2 regions of the Weissella soli genome follow, and region 2 is predicted to be linked to the other one. Evidence: predicted binding sites of a transcription regulator. Region 2 holds the regulator's gene; the other holds the start of a gene.

Evidence for each region. Region 2 encodes Rex, which represses fermentation and respiration genes when NADH is low (regulators of the CRP and FNR family bind a similar motif). Its sites were predicted from a motif close to TTGTGAANTANTTCACAA; they were not measured.
Region 1: the regulator Rex is predicted to act here: its motif matches at 2,085-2,102, upstream of adhP (alcohol dehydrogenase AdhP).

What each region holds. Positions count from the first base shown of each region.
Region 1 is NZ_CP017326.1:177,580-181,744, forward strand. It holds gene addA (helicase-exonuclease AddAB subunit AddA) at 1-1,971, shown strand, start outside; gene adhP (alcohol dehydrogenase AdhP) at 2,132-3,184, shown strand; gene WSWS_RS00905 (MFS transporter) at 3,209-4,165, opposite strand, start outside.
Region 2 is NZ_CP017326.1:1,243,919-1,248,083, reverse strand. It holds gene WSWS_RS06015 (DEAD/DEAH box helicase) at 1-1,009, shown strand, start outside; gene WSWS_RS06010 (redox-sensing transcriptional repressor Rex) at 1,211-1,855, shown strand; gene WSWS_RS06005 (ABC-F family ATP-binding cassette domain-containing protein) at 1,977-3,920, shown strand; gene WSWS_RS06000 (hypothetical protein) at 3,933-4,165, shown strand, end outside.

The DNA of each region.
Region 1 (4,165 bases), 620 kb from region 2:
ACCACTGAAATTGCCATCATCTTAGCTTTGTTGCAGGTGGTTGATAATCCGCACCAAGATATTCCCCTTGTGGCTGTGTTACGTTCCCCAATTTATGGTATTAGGGAAAACGGGCTGGCCTTGATTCGGGCCCAACATCAGAAGGGTGATTTTTATGATGCGGTGCAAGCATTTGCTAACAATCAATTAACGATTGCGATTGATGGTGTTTCGACTGAATTGGTCGAAACGACTAAGGATGCGGTCAAGCGTTTCTTACTTGATTTGCAACAGTTTCGTGAAACAGCCGTCCAAAATCAAATTGTCACGTTGCTCTGGCAAATTTATGATACAACAGGCTGGCTGGATTATGTTGGCGGTTTGCCATCCGGCGCGCAACGGCAAGCTAATTTGCACGCGCTATATGAACGCGCGGCGGCTTACCAAGCAAGTAGTTTTGTCGGTTTGTATCAGTTCATTAACTATGTCAATGAACTACAGGCAGTCGATAAAGACTTGAGTGAAGCTGATGCTAATCTAGCCACTGATACTATTCAAGTCATGACCATTCATGGCTCGAAGGGCTTGGAATTTCCGGTAGTCTTTCTGTTAAACGCCACTAATCAATTCAACACGCGGGACCTGAACGGTAAAATGATTCTGGATTCACAGGCAGGCGTTGGGGTCGAGTATGTTGATACTGACCATAATCTGGCCTTGCAAGCGCCGCAGGTGACTGCCGTTCGGGATGCCATCAAACGCGCCATGTATGCCGAGGCTTTTCGAGTGCTCTATGTTGCCTTGACCCGGGCAGAGCAACAACTTTATTTGGTGGGTACCTACAAGAATGTAGCGGAAATCGCCAAAAAGTGGGGCTTGGCTAGTCAATCAAGTGCTGATTGGATTTTAGACGAATCGATTCGACTCCAAGCTAAGTCATATATGGATTTGGTAGGTATGGCTATGGTACGCCATCCCCAATTTAGCAACATGGCTCAGTCATTAGCGCAATATGGTGAATTTGACTTTGGGGATGTTCCTGTAAAGGCGCCGGCGACATATCAAAAGAAAGATTATGCCACGGGCAACATTGGAAATTTGAGTGGTGAATTTGACTTTGATATTCAAGTTGCCAACGGTGCTGAGTTAGCAGAGTTGGTGGCTAAAAGTGCGCCTGCTAATCCTGAGCAACCACTACAGCCAACGACTACCCCGGCAGATATTGACGTGGATGCCACTCGTGATTGGCAGCAAATCCTTGCTTTCAACTATCAATATGAAATGGCTACGCGCGCGACAGCTTATCAATCGGTATCAGAAATCAAACGCTTATTTGAAGATCCCGATTTAGCGGTCGGACGGGATGTTGTTGATTTGCGCATGGCTGTGGGTGATTCCCAGGGAATGCGCTACACTAAACCAGAGTTTGCAGTACCAGCCTTTATGCAAGCCCAACATTCGCGCCCAACGGCGACAGCTATTGGTACAGGTGTTCATCTGGTGATGCAACGTTTGTCCTTGAAAGATGGTGCACCCACTACGGCGGATGTGTTAGCTTTGATTGAGGAATTGACCACGAGTCAGTTGCTTGACCCGCCGGTCGCGATGATGGTACGTAATCAAGCGGCCAGCTTGGCAGAGTTTTTTAGTCATTCAGAACTAGGTCGAGCCATGGTTACAAATGCTGCGACGTTGCAACGTGAAGTTCCTTTTTCAATGTTAATGCAGGCAGAGCAACTCTACAAAGGCTTTATTGGGGATGAACGGGTATTGATTCACGGAATCATCGATGGTTACTTTGAAGTTGACGGGGGCATCTGGTTGTTTGATTACAAAACAGATTATGCGAAAACTACAGCTGATTTAGAAAAAATAAAAGAGCGTTATGCTGGTCAGATTAATGTCTATGCCCAGGCATTGACCGCGATGGGCAAAAATGTGGTTCGGAAATCAATCTATTCCTTCAGTGCCAAAAAGATTATCAATTTATAACGTAACACCCTCAGTGATGAGGGTGTTTTTTTGGTTCTAAAAAACTTCAAAAATAATTGTGCAAAAAATCACATAATTGGTTGAAACTGAAGTGTTGATACGGTATAATGTATTTGTGAAATAGTTAACAAATGTTTTTGAAATTAAAGGAGACAGACCAATGAAGGCTGCAGTAGTACGTGAAACATTAGATGGATTCTTGGACTTGATTGATAATTGGTCACCAAAGCCATTGGCATTTGGTGAAGCGTTGGTAGATGTTGAATATTCAGGCTTATGCCACACCGATTTGCACGTTGCCAGCGGTGATTTTGGTAACCCAAATGAGTTGGGTATGCGTAATGGGAGCTTCCGACGGGTGGTCGGTCATGAAGGTATCGGCCGGGTTGCTAAGTTGGGTGAGGGCGCCTCTGATTACTTAAAGGTGGGTGATCGCGTCTCAATCGCCTGGTTCTATGATGCTTGTGGCACATGTGAATTCTGTGTTTCCGGTAACGAAACTTTCTGTCGTAAAGTTCGTAACTCTGGTTATACAGTTGATGGTGCGATGGCCCAACAAGTAGTTGTGAATGCTAAGTACGCCGTACCAGTACCAGAAGGTTTGGATCCTGTTGAAGCCTCATCGATTACCTGTGCCGGGGTCACTGTTTACAAGGGCTTGAAGGTCGGTGAGACGAAGCCAGGTCAGTGGGTATCAGTGCATGGTGCCGGTGGTTTAGGTAATTTAGCTGTTCAATACGCGCATAATGTCTTTGGCGCCCATGTTGCAGTGATCGATGGTAACGAAGACAAGTTGGCCGCCGCGCAGTCAAATGGGGCTGAAGTCCTGGTTAACCGGCATACCGATGATGTCGTTGCTAAGGTGCTTGAATTGACTGGTGGGGTGCATAATGCGCAAGTTACAGCGGTTAACGATGCTGCGTTCAGTCAAGCTGTGAGTGTGCTCCGGCCAATGGGTAAGTTAGTCGCCATGGCCTTGCCACAAGGGGATATGTCATTGAACATCGCCAAGACAGTTTTGGATGGTATCGAAGTCCGTGGTTCACTGGTTGGAACGCGTAATGATTTAGCAGAGGCCTTTCAATTTGGGGCTGAAGGTAAGGTTAAGCCAATTGTTGAAAAGGTTGATATTCGTGATATTAATGATGTCATCGAAGAAATGAAGGAAGGTAAAATCACTGGTCGTAAGGTCATTGATTTCACGACTTTGTAATTTTGTACTTAAAAAGCACGTTCGTCATTGTGACGAACGTGCTTTTTTGTGAGCCATTTTCAGGCGGTTATCAACTAGCCAGGATAGGATTGAGAAGCCCATTAATAAACCAAAAATTGAAAAGAATAATAATTTATAAGAACCATGATCAATCATCACCCCGCCATAGAAGGGGCCGAGCGCGCGACCAAATGATATCATCATTGTGACGTAACCTTGTTCTTGCCCTTTAGCATTTGGATTACCAATCGCGTCAATCCAGGCAGGAATTTGTGGTGAAGCCAGTAGTTCACCAACGGTTAGAATCAGGAAGGCGACCAAAAAATCTGTGTAAGTTCGCGCAAACATCAAAAAAATAAATGAAATGGCGAAGAGTGTTGTACCACCCAAGACAGTCAGTTTAAAGGAAACATCAGCCAAAAAACGATTTAAAATAACTTGACCAATAATGATCACAATGCCGTTAATTGTCCAAAGCATCGAGTAGTCCTGGGTAGTTAAACCTAATGCGATCATATGCGTAGCAATGACCGTTTCCCACAGGATGTAGCCGAGGTACAGTGAAAACGTTAAGCCTAATAAGATGTATATTAGGAAGGGGGGCTTAAAGGTACTGCGCGCCGCTTTGGCAGCCGAGCGCGCGGCCTGTTTAGTCATGCCTGGCACGTTAAATGTTAGGATGACTAAAACTGAGAAAATGACGTACATGGCCGTGGCGGTTCCAAAGACAAGTTTTGCACCATGGTCGAATAAGAAGCCCACGGTCAGGGTACCGAGAACCACCCCAACATTCATGAAGAGGTATTGCATATTGAAAACTTGACGGGAATCACGGGAAGTGACGGTGGCCGTATAGGCATTTAATAACGTATAAATCGCCCCATCTGCCAGACCGGTCAGCATGAGTAGCCCAGCAAAAGCGGGCCAGCTATGCTGTAAAGTGAGCGTAGTTAGGATGGCGGTAGCGAATATTACCGCGGT
Region 2 (4,165 bases):
GAAGCACCCAGAGATTATCGTGGGTACGCCTGGTCGAGTCGCTGAGTTGGTCCACAATGGTAAGCTTAAGCTAGCCCGGTTGCGGACACTCCTTTTAGATGAAGCGGATGTTTTGTTACGTGAAGAAACGGCTGATCAGATTGATGGTATCTGGGATGCGATTAATGATTCTGAGGTACAAGTGGCCTTATTTGGGGCGACAGAGGTTGACCCAACGGTCGCGGCCGGTTTGTTTGATCGCGAATTTGAACGTATTGATCGACGGGATGTCCCAATGCCCACATCGATTACGCATGAATTTTGGCCAACCGCCAATGACCAACGGACGAAACGCTTACGCCAATTAGCTTCACGTAAGAATTTTCAAGCCATGATCTTCTTTAACACGACTAAGGCATTGAAGACAACGGCTAGTTACTTAGCCCATGAACACGTGGCAATGGCCACCTTGGTCAGTGGTGATTCGAGTTCAACCCGGGCGAAGTCATTGGAAAACTTCCGCAATGGCAAAGCTAAATTTTTGCTGACTACGGATGTGGCAGCGCGTGGGTTGGATATCGCCGATTTGCCAGCAGTGGTGAACTTTGATTTGCCACGTAATGGGGAAACCTATACACATCGTGCCGGGCGTACTGGGCGTATGGGTAAAGCTGGCTTGGTGTTAACGCTTGGTAACGATCATGATTTGCGTGATTTAAAGCGGTTAGTTAAGGTTGAAATCGCCACGACAAATGGTCAAGAGGCGCGTCGTCATGACGAACCAAGGGAAAGTGTTCAGACCACCCCACGATCAGCGACGCCAGATGTGAAGAAAAAGCGGCTAGTTTCGAGTGTGCAGGCTTTTGATGATGCTGCAGCGGTGGTTGAGGCAAAGCCAACCCCAGTTAAAAAGGTCCGTCCTGGCGTGAAAAAGGTCGAAGTCGTTTCACGAGTGGATCGTTTTGAAAAGGAAAAGAAGGCTAAGCGTAAGCATTCTAAGAACAAAGGTAAGCCTAAAAGTCATAATTAATTGACAGTATTTACAAATATTTTATGTTTATTGTTTCACAAATAGTAAATATATGATAAACTAAGTTTGTGTAATATTCACAAACTTTTTTTGATGCTATGAGTCTAAAAATTGTGTGATTTAGCATCGCTTTCATAGTTAATTAGCAGGCGATTCAGTTAAAATATTAATAAAATTTTGAGAGATAGGAACAGATATAATATGGCAGAACATGAAATTCCACGCGCTACTGCAAAGCGCTTACCAATTTACTACCGTTATTTAAAGTTGTTGTTAGATGCAGGTACCACCCGAATTTCATCAACAGAACTTTCAGATGCGGTGAAATTTGATGCTGCAACCATTCGCCGTGACTTCTCATACTTTGGTGCGTTGGGTAAACGTGGCTATGGCTATGACGTTAAAGCCTTATTGGCCTTCTTTTCAGAAGTATTAAATCAAGAAGACTTAGCATCGGTCGCTTTAGTTGGGGTCGGAAACTTGGGGCAAGCCCTATTGAACTACAACTTCCATCAAAGCTCTAATGCGCGCATTTCAGCGGCGTTTGATGTTAATCCTGACATTGTAAACACCATCAAATCAGGGGTTCCCGTCTACAGCCTCGATGATTTAGAAAAGCAAATTTCAGATCAACGGATTGAGGTGGCAATTTTGACAGTGCCTGCGACCGTTGCTCAAGACATTGCGCATCGGTTAGAGGCATGTGGCGTGAAGGGTATTCTTAATTTTACGCCCTTGCGTTTAGATGTTTCCAAGGATGTTTTAGTGCAAAACGTCGACTTGACGAATGAACTACAAACATTGTTATACTTCATCAATAACTTTAGTGCTGACGAAGCCAAGTAATTGCTTGAAAACCACATTTTAGCGGCTGCTAAGGTGTGGTTTTTCAGTTGGCATGGTACACTAATTAGATATAGATACAAGAAACAAGAAACCACTCAGACAGTGGTTGTTAGAGGTAAGCATGATTATTTTACAAGCTAGTAATGTCGCACGTCGTTTTAGCGGGGTCACATTCTTTGATAATATCTCAATGCAAGTGCAAGAGGGTGCTCGAGTCGGCCTAGTCGGCCGTAACGGAGCTGGTAAGTCAACTTTGTTGAAGATGCTCATTGGGGAAACCCAACCTGATGAGGGGATCATTTCGATGAAGAAGGGACTCAAGCTGGCTTATTTGGCGCAAAATTCGGGACTTACTTCTGATAAGAGTGTCTACAATGAGATGTTAGACTCGTTTGCGGCAGTTCGTGCGATGGAACAAAAAATGCGTGCATTGGAGATCGACATTGCCAATACCACAGATTATGAATCAGTTGCATATCAAAATTTGTTGCGGCAGTACGATCAATTACAATATGATTTCAATGCCAGCAATGGCTATGGCTATGAATCGACGATTCGTAGCTTTTTACAGGGATTTGATTTTGACGAGAGTTTCTATGATCGCAAGGTGGCCTCATTATCAGGTGGGCAACGTACGCGTTTAGCGATTGCCAAGCAATTATTAGAAACGCCAGATTTGCTGATTTTGGATGAACCAACCAATCATTTGGATATGAAGACCTTGACCTGGTTAGAAAATTACCTCCAGAATTATCGTGGTGCGCTCCTGATTGTTTCACACGATCGTTATTTCTTGGATCGGGTAGTTACAGAAGTATATGACATGCACTCTGGCCAGCTGGATCACTATACGGGGAATTATTCGACGTATATGGCGAAAAAAGCAGCCAAGGTTTTGGCCGAGCAAAAAGCGTTTAATAAGCAACAAGAAGAAATTGCAAAGTTAGAAGACTTTGTGAATCGCAATATCGTTCGGGCTTCAACGACAAAACGAGCACAGTCGCGTCGGAAGCAGCTAGCCAAAATGGAACGCTTGGAGGCACCTAAGAACGAATCTGGTGTTGCCCATATTACCTTCAGTGCCAAGGAAGAGTCAGGTAATGAAGTATTACGGGTGCGTGATGTGAAGTTAGGTTATGATTTGCAAAATATTTTAGCCGAGCATCTCAATATGGACGTCGATAAGCAACATGCGGTTGCTTTAGTTGGACCAAATGGTATTGGTAAATCCACCTTCATTAAAACGTTGCTGGGTAAGTTACCCTTATTGGGTGGCACGATTAAACTTGGGGCCAACATCTCAATTGGTTATTACGATCAAGAACAACAAACCCTTGACCCTAATAAAACAGTGCTTAATTCAGTTTGGGATTTGCATCCAACCACACCAGAAAAAGATATTCGCTCAATTTTAGGTTCGTTTTTGTTCTCAGGCGATACCGTTGAGAAAAAGGTGAGTGCCTTATCAGGTGGCGAAAAAGCCCGCTTGTTGTTAACCGTTTTGGCGATGAATCAAGATAATTTCTTAATTTTGGACGAACCAACAAATCACTTAGATATCGATTCACGTGAAGTGTTAGAAACCGCATTGAATGAATATAATGGGACGATTTTATTTGTGTCACATGACCGTTACTTTATCAATGAAGTGGCGACTGAAGTGGTTGAACTAGCACCCACGGGAGCGACTTTCTATGATGGTGATTATGATTATTACCTTGAGAAAAAAGCAGCCGATGAACAAAGTGTTGCGCAAGAAAGTCCAACTGGTGAGGCAACGACAACCGGTATCGTGGTTGACTATCAGCAAAGTAAGGAACGGGCTAAGGAACAGCGTAAATTAGAACGGGCCATTACCAATGCTGAAGAGCAAATGACGGTATTAGCTGACCAACAAACTAAATTAACCGAGGCATTAAATGCGCCGGAAAATAGCAGTGATCTAGGTAAATTAACCGAAATTAACAATGAAATTGAAAAAGTGAACGCTGAATTAAGTGACGTTGAGGAAGCATGGGCTGAAGCTTCAATGGCCTTAGAAGAATTTTTGGCAGAAGTAGAATAGTGAGGGTGGCAAATGTTATTGTCAGGAAATGATTTGATTGAAAAAGTGACCAACGATACGTTTGTGCACCAAACTTGGACGGCAGCGGATCAAGCAACGATTGTGTTGGATACGATGTTTACTTTTGTCCAAAAACATCTTGCCGCGGGTGATTTGTTGAGTGTTGAAACGTTAGTGAGTGGTGATGAGCCGATTCATTTAGCGTTAGAAACGAATTTGGTGAATTTGCCGATTCGGTATGCTAA